Spartinivicinus poritis: one gene and its partner. The protein of the gene in region 2 interacts with the protein of the main gene of each other region in a pairwise test. Links are inferred from orthologs where the notes say so. Each region holds a gene or a part of one and is shown on either strand. Other genes may lie near its edges.

Region 1 (16,761 bases), on a different replicon or contig from region 2:
TATAGGATGCCATTACTAGTGAGTGATTCGCCCAAAAACCAAACCCTCCTCCATTGAGCACCATTGGACTCCACACCGTTTCCTGAGTCGCCTCTAGCTCACGAATTATTTGCTTCAAACTAATCAAAGCATTCTTTTTATTCAACACACCAGCAAAATCAACTTCTACTGCTTTTAAGAAATGAATCAATGCCCAAGCAGCTCCTCTGGCCTCATAAAATACGTTATCTATTTCTAGCCAAGGTGTTTTATCATATTGCTCAGACTGCTGGTAAGTAGCCCGTTCTGCATCCGGGTCTCCAGCAAGGTCTAGATTCAGCCGCTCTTTTCCAACACTAGCACTTAACCGTTGTGACAAGCTACCTAGTCGACTCTCCACGTCTCGTAACCAGTCATTCAAATTATCTGCCCGTGTATAAAACTGAGCATCTGGCTTACTAGGATCAGCTAACTTTTCAATATAGTTATTTAAGAGTTGAACACCTTCTTCATATTTACTTTCTGTACTCGGCAAGATAAAACTTTTATTATCAAAACTAAACTTAGGCTCTGCTTTAGCTAACAATTTATCCTCTACAGATTGTGACTGTGAGCGACTAAAACTTTTCCGCATAGCTCTAGATAAATCACGCACTTGAACTAAAACACCAAATTCCCAGCTTGGAATATTATCTAATAAGACACCAGGGATCATAAGATCATTAGAAAGGTAGCCACCTGACTTATTTAACAGTGTGTTTGCAACCGTTGATAAAGTAGCAGATGTTGTAAAACCAGGCACAACTTCCACCTGCAGTGCTTCAGCTTTTTGTTTGGCATTTTCCTTCACACTAAAGGCGTCTGGCTCGATACTCCAGTAGCTACCAATTGCAAAACTAACTATAGCTAGTACCGCCACAATGCCTATAACACTTTTCATTACTTTGCCTCTTGCTAAAGGCACCTTTTCTACAAATCGAAATAAACTCAGTTTTATCGAATCAATTGACATATTGGCTTCTCTTCCATACTTAGCGCGATAGCGTTAGATTATATAACGATAAAGCCTGACTTGAATAATCCTTATCACTGTTATTTAAATAGCTTCTGGGCGATGCAATAAATAACCCTGCCCGCCATCTACTCCCAAACTCAGCAACAACTGCCATACCTCTTCTACCTCAACCCCTTCCGCCAGGATGGTGATATCGCGGCTATGAGCAATTTGCACCAGCGACTGAATAAAAAACTGGTTGTCTTTACTATCCAACAATTGCTTTAAATAACTACTGTCGACTTTAAGATAGTGAACTGACAAGCTTTGCAAGTAAGCAAAAGCATTGGCCCCTACTCCAAAATGGTCAATACTAAACGCTCCTCCCAGCTTACTAAGCCTAGTTGCTAGTTGTTGCATAATGGGTAGTGCCAGTTGCACACAGTATTCAGGCACCTCAAACACCAACTGTGATAATAAAGAGCGATGCTGATCAAATTTATCAAGTAACCAATTACTAAACGCTTCGCTTTGCAATGACCTAGGCGATAAATTAACACAATATGGGCAGTCAGCAGTCTGTTGCTGCACGTGCTGAATAACTAACTCAACAATTAATTTATCAAACTCCTCTGCCAAACCAAATCGCTCTGCCATAGGCAAAAATATGCCTGCTGAAATAATATCATTTTCCAGCTGAATTCTGGCCAGTACTTCTCGCTGCAACAGCTGTCGTTTATTGTCGTAAATCTGCTGGCTATAAAGCATAAGAGACTTATTAGCTAATATGCTTTTCAGCTGCTGATGCCATTTACTGGCAGACCAATCCATATAACTAGCCTGCTCTGGTTCTACTTTACTACAAGACCAACCACTAGCTCCTTTTGACTGCAATTGTCGTAGACTAATGTCGGCATCCGTTAATAGCTGCACTAAAGCACAACGATTTAATCGTAACACTGCAGCTACATGCAAACTATCAGGGGCCCGAATACTTTCTAACAACTGGAGCCCAATCAACTGGCGATAAAGTGTTTCTGTTGTATTTTGTAGTAACTCCATTGACATACGCGGAATAAATACAGCAAAGTCCCCCCCGCTACGCCTGCTAAGCACATGCCCAGGAAAACCATGAAACACTTCGGTAAGCTGTTCTGCTACCTGTTTAATAAGTGCATCCCCAGCTTCTCGACCTTGCTCTAAATTAAGTTGCTCCAAGTGTCTTATTTGCAGCAACACTAATCCTCCACCTGACTCACCATGCTCAGACTCCATCCAGGCATTAACTCGGTTATCAAATGCCTGACGATTTGGCAACCCAGTAATATGGTCACGGTGAGACTGGTCTCTTAGCCGTTCGATGATTTCAACCTGCTCACTAAATAAATGCTGCAAGCGTTTAGCCATTCTATTCATCGCTTCAACTACGCGCCTTAAATCACGAGTTTTAGGTAGCTGTGGTTGTACTTCAAACTGTTTTTCGCAAATAGCCTTGGCTTGCTTTTCTAATAGGGAAAGCGGTTTCAGGACTAACTTTAATAATAATGTCAGAGCCAACCAGGAAGCTGCCGCTACCAACCCAAATAGCACTAAGTTTGACTTGGTTTTATGCCACAAATTGCGATAAGCAATTCCAGGATGACTAGTAACCGACAACTTACCCAGCACCACCCAGCCCTGATTCACTTCAGTTGTCGCCGTAGGAGCATTCAAGTTAATCCAATTAACAAACCAATTTGGTATACCTTCTAACCTCACTGGCTGTTCACTATTTACTAAAACCTTGTCATTATTATCGGAAAAAATAATTTGCTGATAATAGCCGCGATCAAATATTGCATCGATCATCGAGTCAATAATTGCCGTATCATCACTTTGTACCGCAGCAATCGACACGCCAAGCGAGGTTGCCGTATCCTGAGCATGTGACTCAAGCTGCTCTTGTAAATAAGCGCGAGCATCATAAACATTCAACAAAAAGCTTGCTGAAAATAGCACGACAATAATCAGGGTTAAAAATATCAGTAACAGCCTTAATACCGTCATTTCAGGGCTCCTTATTTATAGGATGTAGCACCATTTACAACTCTTCACCTCGTTGCTGTTTAAGCATCCTTTCTCTCAGCTCTACCCACAAACTAATGCGTGTCGATTTACCTACCCGCTTACCCTCACCACGCTGCTTGGCAAGCCATAACCCATCACCATTAAAGTTATAGACGGGCAATAAATCTTTACGCTGCGTTGCAGGCACTATTTCCCCTACCAAATTATCTAATACCAGTGGAATTCGCTGACCTTCAGGAAAGTAACTCAATACCATATGGGCCTGATTAAGGCTTAATGCTTTAACATAGGTAATCCGCATTTTTTTATCAGCCACACCGAGCAAACGTAAGGTGAAATATTTTGCTATAGAAAAGTCTTCACAATCACCTGCTCCTGATGCCATAAACTCAACAGGTGTCGCCCAATAATCTTCTTTTTTCCAATGATCAATATCGTTAACAAAGCCTAATTGATTAAAAAACTTATTAACGGTTTTGAGTTTTTCAGGTTCAGGTAAGTGTTGGCTTTTTTCTACTAATTGTTGCCATTGCTTTAAACGGTTCACAGCTGTTTGGCCATAACTTGTTTGAACCTGTTGCAAAAGCGCCTGAGATAAACTCAGCTCATTTGCCCAGGTTAAGCTCAGCAAGCCGGCAATGGCGAGGAAGAGTCCTAATTGATGCTTAGTTCTTGCAGCTATTCCTAGCGTTACCACTCACTTCACCTATTCCCCCTAACCTGCTTTATATAAAGGCAGTTAGTTAGGCTCTTAGCTGTCATAGAGAAGTAGTGGCTTGCGTCTTAAGCCACTACTGTAGATAAGCATAGTCAAAGAGGAGTAGGTAAGGCTTGTAATTGGGGGATTACTTAGATTGGCCTTGCTTAATCAGATCCGCTATTTCTTGTAAGTTAGGGTGATCAGGCTTAATTTGCTGGGCTTTTTCCAGGTACTCTTTAGCTTTTCCCCAGCGCTGCTGTGTAGCTGCCCGATGCGCCCATATAGCGTACTGCTCTACTATTTGCTCAATTCCCTGATTTGCCTCAACGTTATCAGGTTGTAAGCGAATTACTTCACGATAATAGCTCAAGGCATTATCACCTTCTGGTGTAGTTAGACGCCGTTCCTTGAAGGCATCCTCTGCTTCTAGTAAAAGCCAAGCTATTTGGGTTTGAAGGTGACTTTGCTCTTTCTCAGGCTGACTATTGTCAGCTTGCTGAGCATCGGCAAATTCAACCAACGGTTGACAGCCAGCAAGATTAACTGCCATGAGGGCTGACAGCCAAAAAAGTACTACGTTATGCAGCATAGTAATAATTATCCAGTTGCTTTATATGACTTAAGCTAGTTAATTGTGTCGAGTATTAAGTAATAGGTGAATAGTTGAGTCAAACCTCGCTATAACCTATAACTTACAAGAAAACCAATTACTGTAAACAATGTTGCTTACTCACTACGGAATCGCCATTTTGTAAGATGCACTAAAGGGCCTTCAATTTTATTATGACTGAGCTTGTAGTAAAGCCATCAACCACCTCACAAACTGCACGTTTAAAGGATCATTTCGCCCAACGCGTAACAAACCGCGCCCGCCAGGTTATTGAATGCTGGCATCGACTTAATAAAGAACACTGGTCAAAGCAGTGGTTAGCCGAGTTTCAGCGAGCTAACGAAAAACTGCTGAAGTATGCAGAGCGCTTTAAACAACAAGCTCACTCTGATATTGCCAAGCAAATCAGCGAAGTTTTACAAGACTTTAATGAAGAAAAAGCCCCTAACAGCGACGTTATTCGCCACCTCAACGACCTGATTATCAAGCTCAGTTACACCGCCCTGCGCAAAGGTGATACATCCATTGAAATCGGCTCAATTCCTACCAGCAAGCCCATTTATATAGGCCTTAACCACTTTAGCATGGCCACCAAACTACTGAAGCAGATGGAGTATTTTGGCTTAAGAGCTAAAGTATTTCACACCCACGATGAGTTTATGAAGGGCTTTGAAAACCGCTATCCCGCCGTAATCGTTATCGATGTTGACTTTGGTGGAGAAAAACGAGCAGGCATTGAGCTAGTCAACAATATCCAGGCTCAAATAGAAACTCCGATCCCTATTCTGTTTTATTGTGATGAAGATGACAACATTCTTACTCGTTTAGAGGCAGCACGAGCGAATGGTTGTGAGTTTTATACCCACGGTTTAGAGGCTGGCCATGTAATAGAACGGATTGAGCAACTCACCCGGATTACACTTAACGACCCTTATCGTGTACTGATTGTTGATGACTCTAAAGCTCAAGCTTACTTCACTCAAAGCACCTTAAATAAAGCCGGCATTATTACCCAGGTAGTCACTAAGCCCCTGGAAGTGATGGATGTTCTGGAAAAGTTTGAGACTGACTTAATTATCATGGACATGTACATGCCAGATTGTAATGGCATGGAACTATCCAAGGTAATCAGACAGCAGGAGAAGTACGTCAGTATTCCTATTATTTACCTGTCAGCAGAAGGAGATATTGATAAGCAACTCGTTGCGATGGGTGAAGGTGGCGATGATTTTTTAACCAAACCTATCAAGCCTCGTCACCTGATTATGACCGTACGAAATCGTGGTGAGCGAGCAAGAACCTTACTGTCTCGAATGATCCGCGATAGTTTAACTGGCTTATACAACCACACTTATACTTTGCAGCAGCTGCAAACTGAAGTCATGCGGGCTGAAGAGTATAAGCATCCGCTGGCCTTCGCTATGATTGACATTGATAAATTCAAAAGCGTCAATGACACTTATGGCCACCCCATGGGCGATAGAGTAATCAAAAGTCTCGCTTTATTTTTGAAGCAGCGATTAAGAAAAACCGATACTATAGGTCGCTATGGCGGCGAAGAGTTTGCCATTATTTTGCCTAATACTGGACAGCAGGCTGCCGTTGGTTTACTTGATGATATTCGAGAGCATTTTTCACAAATGAAACAACCTGCCCACCCTACTGACTTACAAGTTACTTTTAGCTGTGGTTTGGCTATGTTCGATGGAAGTAATGGTGAAGAGATGTCATTACAGGCAGACAAGGCACTTTACGAGGCTAAAAATGGTGGCCGAAACTGCGTAAAAGTCTATCAAGCCAGACAGAGTTAATCGTTTAATCAGATTTTTTCTACTCGTTTCTTATCCCATGTTATTCTGTTTCCCTAATTAGAGCTTGCTGATATTTGCCTGAAAGTTTTTCTTTGGCTAGCCGCTCTGATAAATTGAAGGTAGCACTTTTGAGCAGTGCACTGCTGAATACCTGTACCGGAACCACAACATAAAAACTTAGTCAAACGTCGTTAAATCATCAGCCCATAAAAAACTACTGGAAGAACCTGGATATGTATCGGCTTTCCCACTTTTTTCTTATCTTTTTTTGCTTCTTTTCAGTTAATTTACAAGCCGGGCTTGATGACTTATTTGGAAATAATGACGACCCTGCCAGTTATCTTAGTGATGCAGAATTTTTACCTGTTGAAGAAGCCTTCCAGATAAGTGGCCAGCTGATTAATCAAGAAGCTCATATTACTGTCAAAGTCACCCCCGAACACTACCTCTACAAAGATCGCTTTCGCTTTCAGTCACTCACTGATGGAGTAAGCCTAAAAGAGCCGATCTACCCTAAAGGTGAATTTAAATTCGACCAATTTGCACAAAAAGACCTGGAAGTTTACCCAGCAGATGTCGTAGTAAAAATCCCCCTCAGCCAAACCAAAGCTATTTCAGAATTGGCTGTCACTTTTCAAGGCTGTGCGGATGCAGGCTTATGTTACCCACCTCATACTATTAATTTAGCTTTAACCCCTGGAAACACTGCATCAGCAGAAGCATCAACTACAACCAATGAGTCTCGGTCAGCTAATACCTCCGCTAAACAAGTTACTGCGGTGCCGCCTTCAGAAAAATCTCAACTTTTCTCTCTGCTTTCCTCTGGCAGCTGGGCTCTGATTATTTTTTCATTTATTGCTGGAGGCATTGCCCTAAGCTTTACCCCTTGCGTATTACCCATGGTGCCTATTCTATCCAGCCTGATCATTGGCCAGCAAAAGCAGTCTACCTCTCGAAGCAGAAGCCTGTGGCTGAGTATTACTTATGTAGCAGGAATGAGCTTAATCTATACATTACTTGGCGTATTGGTTGGCACGCTAGGGATTAGCTTCAATTTGCCAGCAAAGCTTCAGTCTGCATGGGTGCTAGTGCCATTTGCTATTTTCTTTGCCATTTTATCGTTAAGCATGTTTGGCTTATACACTTTAAGCCTACCCCAAGCACTACAAGCAAAAGTTCATGCCATGAGCGAACAACAAACAGCAGGTGCTTTCACTGGGGTATTTATTATGGGAATGCTATCAGCTGTTATGGTTTCTCCTTGTGTTTCAGCCCCGTTAATAGCAGCGTTAACTTATATCAGCCAAACGGGCGACCCACTGATTGGTGGTGTTGCACTGTTTAGTTTGAGTATTGGGATGGGTATTCCACTGATTTTAATTGGTGCAGGTGCAGGCAGCTTACTACCCAAGGCAGGTGCCTGGATGAACGCCGTGAAAAATGTATTTGGCGTAATGCTACTAGCAGTTGCAGTGTGGATGCTGGAAAGAGTACTACCAGGCCCTGTCACCTTAGTGCTTTGGGCTGTGTTATTAATTGGTAGTGCTGTGTATATGGGGGCGCTACAGTTTGAAAGAACCAAAGGCTGGGCTGCCTTATGGCAGTCTCTGGGTATTGTCATGATGGTTTATGGTGTCTGCTTGATTATAGGTGCCGCTCAAGGCCAGCAAGACCCACTTCGCCCCCTCTCTTTTGCCAGTAAGGTGAACGCAAGCCCTGCCAACAGCAACCAGGGTTTTACTAAAATTTACACAACCCAGGAGTTACAACAGGCACTAGCTAAGGCTAAAAATCAGCAAAAGCCAGTCATGGTTGATTTCTACGCTGACTGGTGTATTTCTTGTAAAGTTATAGAGAGAGAAGTTCTTCCTGCAGACAATGTGAAGCCTCTTCTTACCCAATTTTCACTAATTAAGCTTGATATCACCGCTTTCAATCAAGACCAACAACAACTGCTCAAACAATACTCAATTTTTGGCCCACCAGCGCTGCTTTTCTTCAGCCGAACCGGTGAGGAGCTAGAAAATCTTCGTGTACAGGGAGAGATAACCGCTAACTCCCTGGAAAATCACTTAAGATCGACGCTAAATCGCAGCTAACTCCTGCAAGCTTGAGCATTTGCTTCTATAATTACCAGTTCAGCCCTAAAAACGGAAAAAGTTACGCGATCTTGCATACAATATTAGAGACTTTGCTTTTAAAGTCTTTAATCATGCAAATAGTGGACAGCAGCTGCCATTTTATGCACAATCGGCCGTTACATTTTTGATCATTAACTCTGTCATTACCCGTTACTGTCAGCACAAGCGAACAAAGGCAACTGCTGACAGCAGTTGAGTATGACCTCAGTCGGCATGATTTGTAGTACAAGCGGAGACAGCTCAAACGTTGAGAGCCTTAACTTATGGCAACAATCTTAGTGCTGCACGGGCCTAATTTAAATTTATTAGGCACTCGGGAACCAGCTATTTACGGTTCAACTACTTTAGACGATATCAACCAAACCCTGACCACTCAGGCTGTTGATCATGGTCATCACCTACAAACACTGCAAAGTAATGCAGAGTACGAGTTAATTGAACGGATTCATGACGCAAAGCGTGAAGGGGTTAACTTTATTATTTTTAATCCTGCGGCTTTTACGCATACGAGCGTGGCACTGCGCGATGCATTATTAGGGGTAGAGATTCCTTTTATCGAGGTTCACCTCTCTAACGTCTATCAACGTGAACCTTTTCGGCACCATTCTTACTTTTCGGATGTTGCTGTTGGGGTGATTTGTGGGCTGGGTACTCAAGGCTATGCGCTTGCGCTACAGGCAGCCATCAAACATCTAGAAGACTAAGGGCTAAAGAGGCATACCCTCCGCATTTTTAGCCCTTTGCAAAATTTAAGACCAAAAAAGTTTAAAACCAGTAAAGCACAACAAATGTCAGCACACTGCTGCTTTGTTTTTGCTTCAACAATAAGTTCAATTTATCCGAGATGACGCTATGGATATTAGAAAAGTAAAAAAACTGATCGAGTTACTAGAAGAATCTGGTATTGATGAACTGGAAATTAAAGAAGGTGAAGAGTCGGTTCGTATTAGTCGGCACGCTAACTCACCGATGATTGCTCCTGCTCAATATGCAGTAGCTGCACCAGCAGCTCCAGCACCTATTACTGCGGCAGCAGCGGCTCCAGTCGAAACAAAGGAAGAGTCTGCACCTGCAGCCAAGCCAACAGGTCATCAAGTAGCCTCACCGATGGTAGGTACTTTTTATCGCGCACCTTCTCCCAGCTCACCTGCTTTTGTTGAAGTTGGTCAACATGTCAAAGCTGGCGATGTTTTGTGTATTGTCGAAGCGATGAAAATGATGAACCAGATCGAAGCTGACAAAACAGGCACAATCGAAGCCATTCTGGTGGAAAATGGTCAACCTGTAGAGTTTGATCAGCCGCTGTTTACCATCGTTTAAACCGACCCGACAGTAGCAGGATACCCACCATGCTTGAGAAAGTACTCATTGCCAACCGAGGGGAAATTGCACTACGGATTTTACGAGCCTGTAAAGAAATTGGCATTAAAACCGTTGCTGTTCACTCTAAAGCAGATGAATCACTAATGCATGTTCGCTTAGCAGATGAAAGCGTTTGCATTGGTCCTAACAACCCTACTGAAAGCTACTTAAATATTCCGGCCCTAATCAGCGCAGCAGAAGTCACTGATGCTGTGGCTATCCACCCTGGTTATGGTTTTTTAGCCGAAAATGCTGACTTTGCAGAGCAAGTTGAAAACAGCGGCTTTACCTTTATCGGCCCTTCACCTGATGTGATTCGACTAATGGGTGACAAAGTGTCAGCCATCAAAGCTATGCAAAAAGCTGGTGTGCCCACAGTACCAGGCTCAAATGGCCCGCTGACGGGTGACAAAGAACGTTCACTTGCCATTGCCCGAGACATTGGCTACCCCGTTATTGTCAAAGCATCCGGTGGTGGTGGTGGTCGTGGTATGCGGGTTGTTCACAGCGAAGCCCATTTACTTAGCGCGATTAATGTTACTCAATCTGAAGCCTTAGCAGCTTTTGGCAACGAAATGGTATATCTGGAAAAATTTCTGGAAAACCCACGCCACGTAGAAGTTCAGGTACTCGCTGACGGCCAGGGGAATGCCATTCACTTAGGTGATCGAGACTGTTCGCTGCAACGTCGCCATCAAAAGGTTATTGAAGAAGCACCAGCCCCAGGAATTCCTGAAGAAGCGCGCAATGATATTGCCATGCGCTGCGTGAATGCTTGTATTGAAATTGGTTATCGTGGTGCCGGCACCTTTGAGTTTTTATACGAAGATGGCAAGTTCTACTTCATTGAGATGAATACTCGGGTTCAGGTTGAACATCCAGTATCTGAGTTGGTGACCGGCGTTGATATTGTTAAAGAGCAGTTATTGATCGCCAGTGGTCAGCCTTTAAGTATCAAGCAAGAAGATATCACCATTAAAGGTCATGCTATTGAGTGTCGAATCAATGCTGAAGACCCCAAAACCTTTATGCCATCACCTGGTGAGATCAAGCACTTCCATGCCCCTGGCGGTATTGGGATTCGTGTCGACTCTCATTTATACAGTGGCTATAAAGTCCCCCCTTATTACGACTCGCTCATTGCCAAAGTCATTAGCTATGGCGAAACCCGAGAAGTCGCCCTGGCAAGAATGCGTCACGCACTGGATGAGTTGGTTGTTCATGGTATTCGTACCAATGCACCACTGCATGCAGAGCTAGTAAGAGACGCTAACTTCGCCAAAGGTGGGGTTAACATTCATTATCTGGAACAAAAGCTATCCCATTAAGTAGATAGTCATTGAGGCGAGCTTAGCTAAGCTCGCCTCCCTTCAATAATTACTCAAATTAAAAACTATCCCCTCATGCCCTGGATTCAAGTCAAACTGGATACAACCCGCGACCAAAGCGAAACACTGGAAGATTTACTTCTGGCAATTGGTGCAAACGCCGTCACCTTACAAGACGGCCAAGATCAACCAGTATTTGAGCCAGCCTTAGGTACAACACCACTTTGGGATAATACCCAGGTCATTGGCTTGTTTGAGGCAAACACAGAAATAGACTTGGTATTGGCATATTTAGCTAATGAACTTAGCCCACAACCATTACCCAACTACAAAGTAGAAATAGTTGAAGATAAGGATTGGGAACGGGAGTGGATGGATAACTACCATCCTATTCAATTTGGGAAAAGGCTCTGGGTTTGCCCAAGCTGGCGAGAAATTCCTGACCCTAATGCAGCTAACTTAATTTTAGACCCAGGCCTGGCCTTTGGCACTGGCACTCACCCTACCACAGCGCTGTGCTTAGAATGGCTAGGTAACAATGAAGTCACTAATCAACAAGTGATTGACTATGGCTGTGGCTCAGGGATCTTAGGTATTGCTGCATTAATTCTGGGTGCAGCCAATGTGGTTGCTATTGATAATGACCCTCAAGCATTAGAAGCAACGATTGCTAATGGCCAGCGTAATAATATAGCAGCTAACCGTTTATACACCTTTTTACCTGAACAGGCACCTGATCAGCCTGTAGACATTATGCTAGCGAATATCCTAGCAGGACCTTTAATCAGCCTTGCAGAACGGTTAGCTTCTTTAACCAAAACTGGTGGTAAAATCCTGCTTTCAGGCATCCTCAAAGAGCAAGCTGAAGCCGTAGCAGAATGTTATAGCCAGTGGTTTACAATGGAGCCACCAACAATCAGGGAAGACTGGGTCAGCATTTGCGGAGTGAAAAACTAATTCATACTGGTTATGTCGTCATTATTTGCCGTGGTGAGTAGCAACTACAAACTTAAACCTTAATGGAAACACCTTGCAAATATGAGGTCATATTTTTAGCCAACGCTAGTAATTGTAGTGTCTATAAAGCGAACATAAAAACTGCGAATACCTACACAATACTGGCTATTATTACTAATCATTAGTTAAGATATACCCCATGTGTAGGGCTTAGCCACCCACATTGGGTATAACACCAATTCAGTCGCTGGGAAGTTACGCGTACTATGGCAGAAACCTGGGTAACCCGCTGTCCTCAATGTGGCACCTCCTTTAGGTTAACCAAAAGCCAACTTAATGCCGCCAACGGCTCTGTACGTTGTGGTTCCTGCTTGCATGTCTTTCTTGCAACCAACTACTTAGTACCTGAAAAACAGTACTCCCAACAGTCTTCTGCTGTTAATTCACCAGAGAGCATTTCATCATCAAAACACCAGTCTTCTTCACCACCACAAGTGGATTATGATGAGCAGGGAAACGACAATGGCCTGCTGATTCATGATGATATGGATGAAGATGATGATACTGATCTTAGTGATGAAGTGTTGGCCATTGACAAGAAACCTGAGCCTAGCGCTTCACCAGCAAGCAAACCCGCTACTGACCATGAGCATAATAACAATACTGATGAGTCTTGGGCTCTAGCACTCTTAGAAGAACTAGAGCAAGAGGAACAGCGAGAAGCAGACGTTATTAACCAGCATTCCACCCAAAAAAAAGCGCAAGAGCACAAATATACTCCAGCGCCTCAACCAGCTGCGACCAGGGCACCTCAATCAACCCCAGCACCAGCAGTCAAGATCAGCAAACCTGCTATTGAAACAGCTGAACCGAAAGTTGAGCCTAACGTTGCTAAAAAGCAGGGTGTAGAGAAACCTGCAGTTTCATCTAAACCCTCAGTTGCTGAACCACCTACCAGATCATTGGCAGAAGCAACTGCTGTGAAAAGGCAGCCACCACTTGAAGCTTCTACAAACGACCATGATGACCTTTTGGGTGACCTTAAAGCAGACCCTATTGAGTTGGTTTACCCCAGCAAGTTTGCATGGCTGAGAAAAATCGGATGGTTATCAGTTAACCTGATAGCGATTGCTGCTATTGTCACCCAGCTGGCCTGGTATAACTTTGACGAATATGCCACTAAGCTCAGTTGGCGCCCGTATTATGCAACCGCTTGCAAACTGATTGGCTGTGAGCTCCCACCACTGGTTGATGTTGGTAAAGTAGTCAGCCGCAAGTTGATTGTAAGAAGCCACCCTAAATTCCAAAACGCTTTAGTTATTGATACCGTCATCATTAATAAGGCTAGATTCCAACAACCTTTCCCACTTATTGAGTTCAGCTTTTCAGACTTAAGTGGCCAGCTGGTTGCCACCAGACAATTTGCACCTGATGAGTATTTATCAGGAGAAGCAGCAGGCTTGACGATGATGCCTTCAAATGTACCAGTCAGACTATCTCTTGATGTAGTAGACCCAGGCCCTACTGCGGTTAACTACAATATTAGCTTTTCTCCAACCCCTAACTAAGTTAAACCCTATCGTTTTCAAGTTAAGCGGAGCCACCACCTTTCACTCATGTTTAGTCATCATAAATGCTTAAAGACATGATTTAACAGAATGTTTTAGAGCAACAGCTATGGTGAGTGAGTTAATGAACAAACCTCAATGAACTAGCCAACTTACAGCATTTACTTAACCTGGCTACTGATATCCACAGATTACTGACTTTAAAACAAACAATTTTTTCTTTCAGGTGCTTTATCCATAGCCAGCAACAGAGTATGATAGCCACCCCTTCCAATCAGTGAAGACGAACCCTAAAAACCTAATCGCTATTCAATCAATCAATAGTATCTGATATGTTTGATTGATGAGGCGATTTGTTTGTAATTTAACCAGATACTAAAGGCAAACAGTGTTTCAAATTGGCCCCTATGCAATTGAACCACCTGTTGTACTTGCACCTATGGCTGGTGTAACTGACAGGCCCTTTCGGCAGCTATGCAAGCGCATGGGAGCAGGCCTGGTCGTATCTGAAATGGTAACGTCAGATACCCGCTTATGGCACAGTAGAAAATCTCAGCTTCGCCTGGATCATACAGGAGAAACTGAGCCTCGCTCCGTGCAAATTGCTGGTGGTGACCCAAAAATGATGGCTGAAGCCGCAGCCATGAACGCCGACCGAGGCGCTCAAATCATTGATATTAATATGGGCTGTCCTGCGAAAAAAGTATGTAATAAAGCAGCAGGCTCAGCGTTACTGAAAGACGAACAATTAGTAGAAGCTATTTTAAAAGCGGTTGTTCAGGCTGTGTCCCTACCGGTCACCCTGAAAATACGCACCGGTTGGGATCAAGCAAACCGTAATGGTATAACCATTGCCAAAATTGCTGAGGACTGCGGTATCGCTGCACTCGCTGTACATGGCCGAACTCGTGCTTGTGGTTATAAAGGCGAAGCAGAATACGACACCATCGCAGCAATCAAACAATCGATCAATATCCCGGTTATTGCCAATGGGGATATTCGATCACCTGAACAAGCCAAAGCGGTTTTAGATTACACCGGTGCTGACGCGGTAATGATCGGCCGGGCTGCTCAAGGGCGACCCTGGCTATTTCAAGAAATTAACCATTTCCTGCAAACAGGCTCACATTTACCGCCTCCCAGCCTCAGTGAAATCAAAGCAATACTGCTCACACATTTGGATCACCTGTATCAGTTTTATGGCGACTATATGGGGATACGTATTGCTCGAAAACACGTCGGCTGGTATTTGGCAGCGCAACCTGGTGGTAGCTGTTTTCGCAAGCAGTTTAACCAGCTTGAAACAATTAGTGCTCAGCGCGCCTGCGTTCAGGAGTATTTTGAACGTTTAATTAACGGAGAGGACATTGCGGCATGACTGCATCTGAAACTACTTCTCAAGAACAAGCTCACTCTGCAACTGAAAACCTTGAGCTTCGTCAACACTTGACTAGCCCAGAGCAAGAGTCACAAACATTACGTGACAGTGTAGAAAAAGCTCTTAGTAATTACTTTTCTCACCTTGAGGGTCAGTCTGTAACTGATGTTTACCAAATGGTGCTTTCTGAAGTTGAGGCTCCTCTACTAGAAGTAGTCATGAGCTATGTCAAAGGTAACCAAACCAAAGCTTCACAAATTCTTGGCTTAAACCGAGGTACACTTCGGAAAAAGCTAAAGCAGTATGGCCTGCTATAATTAGTTCAAAAAACAAAAGGCGGATTATATCCGCCTTTTTTATTTAACTTTAAAAAACTGCCACTTTGTAATATCGCTATGCAAACTCCAACCATTCGACGCGCGTTGATCAGTGTTTCTGATAAAACTGGCATTGTAGAATTCGCCTCAGCACTTCACCAACAAGGTATTGAAATTCTCTCCACTGGCGGCACATTTAAACTACTTCAAGAACAGTCCATTCCAGCTATTGAGGTTTCTGACTACACAGGCTTTCCAGAAATGATGGATGGGCGAGTAAAAACCCTTCACCCAAAAGTACATGGTGCTATTTTGGGGCGCCGAGGCCAGGATGACCAAATCATGGCTGAACATGGCATCCAAGCCATCGATTTAGTTGTTGTCAATCTCTACCCCTTTTCCCAAACCGTTGCAAAGCCAGACTGTTTACTAGCCGATGCCATTGAAAATATTGATATTGGTGGCCCGACTATGGTACGTGCAGCAGCGAAAAACCATAACGATGTCGCCATCGTTGTTAATAGCACGGACTACTCAGACGTATTAAAAGAGCTGACAGAAAATAACAATGGTTTGAGTGACCGTACTCGTTTCGATTTAGCAGTAAAAGCCTTTGAGCATACAGCTGGCTATGATGCAGCCATTGCTAATTACTTAGGCAAACAAGTATTGCTATCAGGCGATCAAACTACTGATTTTCCTCGCACACTAAACTTGCAGTTCAATAAAGTGGAAGATATGCGCTATGGTGAAAATCCTCACCAGCAGGCCGCTTTTTATGTGGAAGCAAACCCAGTAGAAGCCAGTGTCGCCACTGCCAAACAGTTACAAGGTAAAGCACTCTCTTTCAATAATGTAGCTGATACAGATGCTGCTTTAGAGTGCGTCAAATCCTTTGCTGAACCCGCCTGTGTCATTGTTAAACATGCCAATCCCTGTGGAGTCTCCGTGAGCAGCGATATTTTGCAGGCCTATAACCTAGCCTACCAAACTGATCCTACCTCAGCTTTTGGTGGCATTATCGCCTTTAACCGGCCACTGGACTCGCTCACCGCTCAAGCCATTATCGAGCGCCAGTTTGTTGAAGTAATTATTGCCCCTGAAATTGATGAACCCGCTTTAAACATTCTTAGCCAAAAGCAGAATGTGCGAGTGCTTCAGTGCGGTGAGCTACCACAGATACCTAGCCCCCAGCTCGATTACAAAAGGGTAAATGGCGGGATATTGGTTCAAGATAGCGATATCCATCAAATCAGCATAGAAGATTTAAAAGTCGTTACTGATCGTCAGCCTACTCAAGAAGAGCTGATAGACCTACAGTTTGCCTGGAATGTAGCAAAGTTTGTGAAGTCCAATGCTATCGTCTATGCCAAGAACGGCCAAACCATTGGGGTGGGTGCAGGACAAATGAGTCGGGTATACAGTGCCAAAATTGCTGGTATTAAGGCCAAAGATGAAAATTTAACTGTTGCTGGCTCAGTCATGGCATCCGATGCATTCTTCCCTTTCAGAGATGGAATTGATGCAGCCGCAGCTGCAGGCATTACCG
Region 2 (8,701 bases):
GCCACTGGCTTTGTATATATAGAGGGATTTCCAATTGCCATTGTTGGATAACTGGGGCATCGGCAGTTGGTGTTGCGAGTGTTGGTTGCAAGGACATCAGCTGGTTGCTTTGTAGGCGGTAAACAGCCTGCTTTAACAGTTGCACTAATTCCAGCTGTGTATTTGGCTGGGTGGTAGCGGCTGCAAGCCAGGGAAATTGGTGGCTAAGTGGCTGAGGAATGGTCGTGTATAACTGTGCCCATGGAGATTGTCGAGCTGGACTAGGGGAGGTGTGTGGTTGGCTGGTTTGGCTCAGTGATTTTATTAATTGTAGTAATAGGCCTTTTAGGTCTTGCGACTCTTTTATTGACTGATAGGTTGTTGCAGGTTGATTGGTTAGTTTTTGCTCAAAAAATAAGCCGCTGTTTGTTAGCCACTGACTGAGTTCTTTAGGTGTGGTTAATTGTTTTACCGTCGGTAGCTGACTAACGAAGTCACTAAATACCTTTGGCACACTATTAGGAAGTAGCTGATTGTGTCGAATGGTTTGTGCCAACTGTTTGAGCACCTGATGAACCGGTAGGCTGTGGACTACTGTTTGCTGCAATGATTGGTTGAGCGTTAACCACTGGCTTTGTTGGTAGGGCAGACTTTGCAAGTGAATACCTTGATTAGTGCGATATAGGTTAACGATGTGGCCAGGCAAAATGGGTTGGTCGGTATTTAGCCAAAACACTTGGTTGTTTTGACCAAGCAAAACGGGCAGCAACCGATTACCGCCTTCACCTAAGGGGATTGATGTTCTTAGATGAGGGGTAGGTAAACTATCCAGCACTTGCCCTTGTCGGCCAGGCTGCTGTGGGGTAGCTTCTAGTATACGGCTAAGGTTTTGTAATTGTTGTTGGGGGCTAGGTAGAGTGACCGCCTGTAATAATGTCAACTGGTTGCCTGACTTGGGTAAACTCACGTGTAATACACTGTTATTTGGCCAGGGGGTGTTACTGCGAAACCACCAGGATTTTCCAGCCTGGTCTTTTGCCTCAATAATATAATGGCCATTTTGATCTAGCTGTAACAAGTTACTTTGATTGGCAGGAATAGAAGTGAGAACCTGGCTAACCACAAGGGTATGTCGAGGTGTGTTAGCAGCTGATGTAGAACTTAGCAGGTTGGTGCCTGCTACTGTCTTATTTGCTGGTTTTGGGGCTGTAGTGGGTTCCACGGGTTTATCAGGAATTAAATCCGCCAATCCGTTGTCCTTTTAGTACTGATATAGCTTTATCTTAAAGCTATAGCTTATTTTTTACTGATTGATTACTCCTAAGTGCAAGAGCGGCTTTTGCGGAATATCAATAAAAATGTTTATTAGTGCAAGCTAAGTAAAATGAAACCCTTGTTATCACTTGGGTCAAATGGCTCCGATGCGTATAATGCCCCACCAGTGGAGGGTGCAATTTTTTTCACGCCTTCAGTAGCGGTTACGACGGTTATACAGTGGCCTGATTGAATAAGCTCAGTGTAGTGAAGGGGTTTCGGTGCCAGATTTTCTTAGTGTGCAACAATTAGCGTGTGAACGAGATGATCGTTGGTTGTTTCAGCAGTTAAGTTTTCAGGTTAATCCAGGTGAAATCTGGCAGGTGGAAGGACCTAATGGTTCTGGTAAAACCACCTTATTGCGTATTTTGGCCGGTTTATTAGCACCTCAAACAGGTGAAGTGCTGTGGCAAGGGACAGCTATCCAATTGTTACGAGCAAGCTTTCAGCAGTCGCTACTGTATACAGGGCACCAGGTTGGGGTGAAGGCTCATTTGACGCCAGTTGAAAACTTATCCTGGTATTTGGGCATGTATGGTGATGTATCCAGTCAGGCAGTAATGGAGGCGCTGGCGCAGGTTGGCTTAACTGGCTATGAAGATGTGCTTTGTCACCACTTATCGGCTGGACAGCTGCGGCGAGTTGCTCTGGCCCGTTTGCAATTGGCTACTCAGCCTCTGTGGATTTTAGATGAACCCTTTACTGCTATTGATAAAACAGGCGTGGTGGAGCTTGAGCAATTGTTACTGGAAAAAGCCAAAGCAGGTAAGGCCATTATTTTAACTACCCATCATCAGCTGAACCTTGATTACCAGCAGCTGCACCATCTTTCATTGCTTGATTATCAGGCTCACTAGGAGGCAATCGTGGGTCTGTTAAGTGCATTTCAATTGATAGTAAAGCGAGACTTATTGCTGGCGTTTCGCCGTCGGGCTGAGATCGTTAATCCACTGATTTTTTTCTTATTAGTTGCTTCTTTGTTTCCGCTGGGCATTACCCCTGAACGAAAAATGCTTGCCTTGATTGCACCGGGGGTAATTTGGGTAGCCGCTTTATTGGCAGTGATGCTGTCCTTGGATCAGCTGTTTAAACATGATTATGATGATGGCTCACTAAGCTTGCTGGTGTTATCACCTGTGCCTTTATTTTGGCTAGCGCTAGCGAAAGTACTGGTCCACTGGCTAGTGAGTGGTGCACTACTGTTACTATTTGCCCCGATTTTGGCGTTAATGCTACATCTGCCAGATGCAGCCTGGTGGCCTATGTTGGCTAGTTTACTATTAGGCACGCCTTTATTAAGTTTAATTGGCGCTATTGGTGCTGCCTTAACTGTTGGCTTGAAAAAAGGTGGGGTATTATTGTCATTACTGGTGTTACCGCTGAATATTCCAGTATTGATCTTTGGCTCGGGAGCTGTGATTGCTGCTACCCAAGCATTACCCTATGAAGGTCAGCTACTGTGGCTGGCTGTGTTGTTAGTGTTAGGTATTACCCTAGCACCTTTTGCCATTGCAGCAGGGCTGCGGATAAGTGTTTCTGAATAACTGGTATTGACTGTTTGCTCATGAAGTGGACCTGGTTTCACCGCTTAGGCTCTCCTAAGTGGTTTTTTGAGAAAAGTGGTAAGTGGCTACCCTGGTTGGCTTGGGTTTCCATTGGGTTGCTAACGACGGGGGTTGTATGGGGGCTAGCATTTGCACCACCCGACTACCTGCAAGGCAATAGTTACCGCATTATTTTTATTCATGTACCCAGTGCTTTTCTTGCCCAGGCCTGCTATGTCACGATGGCAGTCGCAGGAGCAGTAGGGTTAGTTTGGAAAATGAAGCTGGCTGATATGGCAGCCAAGTGTTGTGCGCCGATCGGCGCCTCTTTCACGATTCTTGCTTTGTTAACGGGTGCTATATGGGGTAAACCTACCTGGGGAACCTGGTGGGAGTGGGATGCCCGACTTACCTCAATGTTGATTTTATTATTTCTGTATTTAGGTTTTATTGCCTTAGAAAGCGCCATTGATAATGTTCAAACAGCAGCCAAAGCGTGTGCAGTCCTGGCATTGGTTGGACTGGTCAACATCCCGATTATCAAATACTCCGTAGAGTGGTGGAATACTCTACACCAGCCTGCCACTTTAAAACTCACTGAAAAGCCGAGTATGGCGCCTGAAATGTTAGTGCCATTGCTGATATGTATTGCAGGGTTTTATTGTTTTTTTCTAGTGGTCTTTTTATACCGGCTACGTAATGAAATTTTATGGCGAGAGCGGCGCACACAATGGGTGCGGCTTTGGATGAAGCGGTTTCAGTAGGTGTGTTTTATGTATTTTGAGTCATGGCAACAGTTTTGGTTAATGGGGGGGCATGGTCCCTATGTATGGGTCAGTTATGCGATTGGCTTGATGGTGGTTTTGTATAACGTTTTGAGTCCATGGTTGAAACGTAAACAACTGATTAAAGACACCTTACGAAGTATCCGTCGGGAAGAGGTAAGCCAGTCATGAATCCAGTACGTAAGCAGCGGCTGTTGGTGGTCATATTTATTGTGCTTGGTGTTAGCTTGGCTGTAGGGTTAGCGCTGTTTGCCCTGCAAGAGAATGTTAATTATTTCTACTCCCCTCAGCAACTGCAGGCGGGGGAAGCCAAGTTGGATCAAAAAATCAGAGTGGGTGGCTTAGTTGTACCAGGATCAGTCAAGCGTGACCCTGAAAGCTTGAAGGTAGAGTTTACCATTACAGATCAGCAAGCCACAGCAGTTGTTCGTTATGAAGGTATTTTGCCGGACCTGTTCCGCGAAGGACAAGGGATCATTGCCTTAGGCAGGTTGTCAGCTAATCAGATTGTAGAAGCTGATGAGGTATTGGCCAAACATGATGAGAACTATATGCCGCCAGAAGTACAGGAAGCGCTTGAAAAAGCTGGGCATCCTGGTCGTAACACCCAGGCATCTGCACAGTGATGGGATGGATAAATAACCTTGTGTCGGCTGGAGATAAAATAGCATGATTCCAGAACTTGGCCACCTGGCATTAATAATTGCTTTGTGTTTGGCTGTATTGCTCGCTGTAGTGCCATTAATTGGCAGTTATTGCAAAGATCACATCATGATGGGGCTGGCTAAACCCCTGGCAACTGGGCAGCTGGTCTTTCTATCACTCAGTTTTGGTTGCTTGGCTTATGCCTTTCTAGCGGATGATTTTTCTGTCGCTTATGTGGCTCAAAACTCTAACACCCTACTGCCAACACCTTATAAATTCAGTGCCGTATGGGGGGCTCATGAAGGCTCGTTTCTACTATGGTGCCTTATTATGGCTTGCTGGACCTTTGCTGTAGCGCTGGCCAGTCATCACCTGCCCGAGCGGGTTACGGCAAGAGTGCTGGCCATTTTAGGCTGGTGTTCAGTTGGCTTTTTATTGTTCTTAGTGATTACTTCAAACCCTTTTGAGCGTTTATTGCCCAATACCCCTGCAGATGGGCGTGATCTAAATCCTTTACTGCAAGACTTTGGCTTAATCATCCATCCACCTTTGCTATATGTGGGTTATGTAGGCTTTTCTGTGGTATTTGCCTTTGCTATTACTGCATTGCTGGAAGGACGCTTAGATGCCACTTGGGCTCGTTGGTCTCGACCTTGGACAGCCATTGCCTGGGCGTTTTTAACTGTTGGTATTGCACTAGGTAGCTGGTGGGCATACTACGAGCTTGGCTGGGGAGGCTGGTGGTTCTGGGATCCTGTAGAAAATGCTTCATTTATGCCCTGGCTGGTGGGAACAGCATTAATGCACTCCCTAGCTGTGACAGAAAAGCGTGGGGTTTTTAAAAGCTGGACTGTCTTTTTAGCGATTTTCTCTTTTTCCTTGAGTTTGTTAGGTGCCTTTTTAGTTCGTTCTGGCGTGTTAACCTCAGTTCACTCATTTGCTAGTGATCCTTCGCGTGGGGTATTTATTTTAGTGCTGTTGCTGATCGTAATTGGTGGCTCTTTTACTTTGTATGCCTTTCGCGCACCCGCAGTGGCCAGTCAGCAGCGGTTTAACTGGCAGTCTAAAGAAGCGCTGTTGTTACTAAATAATATCTTTTTGTCAGTTGCTACAGCGATGATTTTAATTGGTACGCTATATCCGTTGATAGCTAAAGCCATGGGAGATAATAGTATTTCCATTGGTAAACCCTATTTTGACTTAATGTTTTCGGTATTTATGGCTCCTTTGGCCATTTGTTTGGGAATTGGTATTTGGGCAAACTGGAAGCAGTCTAAGGCAAGCTTTTTGTGGCAACAACTGCGGTATATTGGCTTGGCCAGTGTGATTTTAGGTGTTGTATTTTGTTTCAGTTATGGCGATGGCTGGCTATTACCTGTCTGGTTGGCTGTTTCACTCGTGGCTTGGATTTGTCTCGCTTCAGTCAAACAGCTTTATTATAAAACCCGAAATCAGTCGTCTTTTATCTCTGGATTGCGTCGGCTACCAAGGCATTACTATGGTATGTGGTTCGCACATATCGGTTTTGCGGTCACTATAGCAGGTGCTGTATTAACCAGTTTTTATAGTATTGAGCGGGATATAAAGCTGGCGCCTGGGGATTCGGTTAATTTGGCCGGTTATCAGTTTTTATTTAAAGGGATTCAAGAAAAACAAGGACCAAACTATGTTGCTCAGCAAGGTCAGTTAGTTGTAACCAAGGGTGAGCAGGTGGTTGCATTATTAACGCCTGAAAAACGTCATTATCCCGTACAACAAAATGTTATGACGGAAGCGGCAATTGATCCTGGTTTATTCCGTGATTTGTATGTAGCACTCGGTGAGTCTTTAGATGATAGTGGTGCCTGGGCAGTAAGAGTGCACTTTAAAGCATTTGTCCGGTTGATTTGGTTAGGTGCCTTATTGATGGCATTAGGTGGTGTGCTGGCGGCACTTGATAAGCGTTATCGACTGCGACTGACGGCGAAACAGGCTAATTCCCAGGTAATCAATGCTGAGGTGGTTGCTGATGGCTCGGCTTAAGTTATTTATTCCATTACTGTTGTTTATTGCGCTAGCAGGTTTTCTTTATCAAGGTATTTATGACAAAGATGACAGCTTGACCTCAGCATTACTGAACAAGCCATTTCCCGCATTTTCGTTACCTACGGTCCAATCTGTTGAGACCAATATTGGTAAACAGGAATTACTAGGGGAAGCTGCACTGGTCAATGTGTGGGCGACCTGGTGCCCTTCTTGTCAGGTGGAGCACCCTTATTTACTCAAGCTGGCCCAACAAGGGGTGAAGATCATTGGTGTTAATTACAAGGATGATCGCGCAGCTGCCCAGCAATGGCTGATTAAATTAAAAAACCCCTATGTATTTAGTATTTTTGATCAGAAAGGACGGCTTGGAATGGATTTAGGTGTTTATGGCGCACCTGAAACCTACTTAATCGATAGGGAGGGGACTATTCGTTATAAACATGTAGGGGTAGTGGATGAACAAGTTTGGCTAACTAAAATCAAGCCAAAGTATGATGCCTTAAACACGAAAAAGGCAGAGCCAGTACAACAGAATGCAGGCTAATGGAGTGCCGTTAGTAATGAATATGAAAGCCTATTTAAAGCCATTATTGATTTTGTTCATAACCAGTATGGGGTGGTTGTCCTTCAGTTGGGCAGCTATTGATACTTATCCATTTAAAACTGATGAGCAACGTCAGCGGTTTAAGCAGTTAACAGATGAGCTACGTTGCCCTAAATGTCAAAATCAGAATATTGCTGATTCTAATGCACCCATTGCTAAAGATTTTCGTGAAGAAATATATCGACAGCTGCTGGCTGGGCACTCAAACCAAACTATTGTCGACTTTATGGTTGCTCGATATGGGGAGTTTGTTTTATATCGCCCCACCTTTAGCAAGAAAACCTGGTTACTGTGGATAGGGCCTTTTATTTTGTTAGTAGTGGGGGCAGGGATTTTTTATCGATTAATCAGGAAAGGCCAATCTTCTAGTACTACTGCTTCTGCCCCATTATCAGAAGCTGAGCAGCGGCAAATTGAAGCTATTATTCACCAGCATGAAGAAACGAAGTCATGATGTTATTTTGGGTTATTGCAGCAGTATTATTGATCATTGCTGTATCGTTTATATTATTGCCAATCCCCCGTCTTAACAGGCGATTAAATGAAGCTAGTCAACAACAACAGGCAGAGCAGGTTGCTCGTTACCAGCAGCAATTAGCCGAACTGGACTCTGCACATGCTGCAGGCCAGCTGGATAGTCTGGATTATGAAGAGCAAAAAAATGCTCTGGGAAAACGCTTGCTGGCAGATTATCAGCAGGTAAAGTCAACCCGGTTGAATACTATGATCTGGGTGGCAGGTGGTAGCTTACCAGTAGTTGTAATAGGACTTTATTTATTATTGGGTGGAAGTCAGCAGGTTGCATTTACCCAACAGTTAAAATCGATAGACTGGGACAATGCTAGTGGTGCAGAGCTGGTTAATTCATTGGAAACATTAGCGGCCGACTATCCTAACCAACCCCAAGTGCATTATTTATTGGCTCGTACTTATATAGCAATGAATCAGTTGGGAAAAGCGGAACAGACTTTTACTGTATTAAAAGTACAAGCACCGAATGACCCATCAGTCATTGCTCAATTAGCGCAGGTTAAGTATTTAAAACAAAATAATAAGATCACTCAAGAAGTAACGGCACTTGCTCAGCAAGCATTAACTATTCAACCGAATCAACCCACTGCGCTTGGTATTATGGGAATTGCGGCTTTTGAGTCAGGAGAGTATCAGCAGGCAATACATTATTGGCAGCAAGTGTTGGCTACTCGTCCTGATCATGCGACAGCAACTGCTTTGCAGCAGGGAATAGCAAAAGCACAACAGTTGGCAGGTACAAAGAGCGTTCAACCAAAACCCCAAGTAACAGCAGATCAGCCTGCCTCCGAGCAAGTTGATGGAGAAAAGCTTGCTGATGCAGAAATCAGCGTTTTAGTAGAATTAGATGAAACATTACAACAACAGTTGCCTAAGCATGCGCGGGTTTATGTATTGGCTAAGCATGCCAGTATGGGTATGCCTGTGGCAGTAGTACCACTCCAGGTGAGTGAACTACCAGCTTTGGTAAAACTTAATGACTCAAAAGTCATGATGGCTGGAAATAAATTATCCCAATATCAGACAGTTGATGTGATTGCTAAAATCTCTATTTCTGGAGATGCTACTCAGAGTGACTATATAGTCAGCAAGCAAAATATCAAAGTGAATCATAAAGGGGTTGTACGCTTAGCCATCTCTAAAAGCAGTAGTTAGTATTTTATGATGCTGTGTTCAGTTGCTCAGGCAGCTCACTACACAGCACGCTTTCTGCCTTAGCTGGCAAAATAATAATCTTCAAGCAAACGTCAGCAGATCCTTAATATTAGACTAAA

Evidence for each region.
Region 1: the proteins of ORQ98_RS06115 (region 2) and dsbD interact in binary tests that used the Escherichia coli proteins (3 or more experiments, as listed by UniProt). The link is inferred for Spartinivicinus poritis from one-to-one orthologs.

What each region holds. Positions count from the first base shown.
Region 1 is NZ_JAPMOU010000004.1:46,503-63,263, forward strand. What follows is about bases 5,911-8,827. They hold dsbD (protein-disulfide reductase DsbD), read left to right. Parts: upstream 5,911-6,394; coding sequence 6,395-8,260; downstream 8,261-8,827. Other genes in these bases: ORQ98_RS04620 (GGDEF domain-containing response regulator), read left to right, coding at 5,911-6,161; aroQ (type II 3-dehydroquinate dehydratase), read left to right, coding at 8,566-8,827. Also shown: ORQ98_RS04600 (DUF2333 family protein), read right to left, coding at 1-991; ORQ98_RS04605 (bifunctional diguanylate cyclase/phosphodiesterase), read right to left, coding at 1,076-3,019; ORQ98_RS04610 (transglutaminase-like cysteine peptidase), read right to left, coding at 3,054-3,737; ORQ98_RS04615 (hypothetical protein), read right to left, coding at 3,886-4,290; more of ORQ98_RS04620, read left to right, coding at 4,524-5,910; more of aroQ, read left to right, coding at 8,828-9,006; accB (acetyl-CoA carboxylase biotin carboxyl carrier protein), read left to right, coding at 9,155-9,622; accC (acetyl-CoA carboxylase biotin carboxylase subunit), read left to right, coding at 9,652-10,992; prmA (50S ribosomal protein L11 methyltransferase), read left to right, coding at 11,068-11,949; ORQ98_RS04650 (DUF3426 domain-containing protein), read left to right, coding at 12,216-13,517; tRNA dihydrouridine synthase DusB, read left to right, coding at 13,906-14,895; DNA-binding transcriptional regulator Fis, read left to right, coding at 14,892-15,212; purH (bifunctional phosphoribosylaminoimidazolecarboxamide formyltransferase/IMP cyclohydrolase), read left to right, coding at 15,291-16,761. UniProt on the Escherichia coli protein: Required to facilitate the formation of correct disulfide bonds in some periplasmic proteins and for the assembly of the periplasmic c-type cytochromes.
Region 2 is NZ_JAPMOU010000005.1:110,826-119,526, forward strand. The notes cover bases 5,057-8,055. They hold ORQ98_RS06115 (DsbE family thiol:disulfide interchange protein), read left to right. Parts: upstream 5,057-6,275; coding sequence 6,276-6,836; downstream 6,837-8,055. Other genes in these bases: ORQ98_RS06110 (heme lyase CcmF/NrfE family subunit), read left to right, coding at 5,057-6,289; ORQ98_RS06120 (cytochrome c-type biogenesis protein), read left to right, coding at 6,826-7,350; ccmI (c-type cytochrome biogenesis protein CcmI), read left to right, coding at 7,347-8,055. Outside these bases: flagellar hook-length control protein FliK, read right to left, coding at 1-1,228; cytochrome c biogenesis heme-transporting ATPase CcmA, read left to right, coding at 1,515-2,150; heme exporter protein CcmB, read left to right, coding at 2,160-2,837; ORQ98_RS06095 (heme ABC transporter permease), read left to right, coding at 2,858-3,601; heme exporter protein CcmD, read left to right, coding at 3,611-3,793; cytochrome c maturation protein CcmE, read left to right, coding at 3,790-4,248; more of ORQ98_RS06110, read left to right, coding at 4,292-5,056; more of ccmI, read left to right, coding at 8,056-8,582. UniProt on the Escherichia coli protein: Involved in disulfide bond formation. Catalyzes a late, reductive step in the assembly of periplasmic c-type cytochromes, probably the reduction of disulfide bonds of the apocytochrome c to allow covalent linkage with the heme.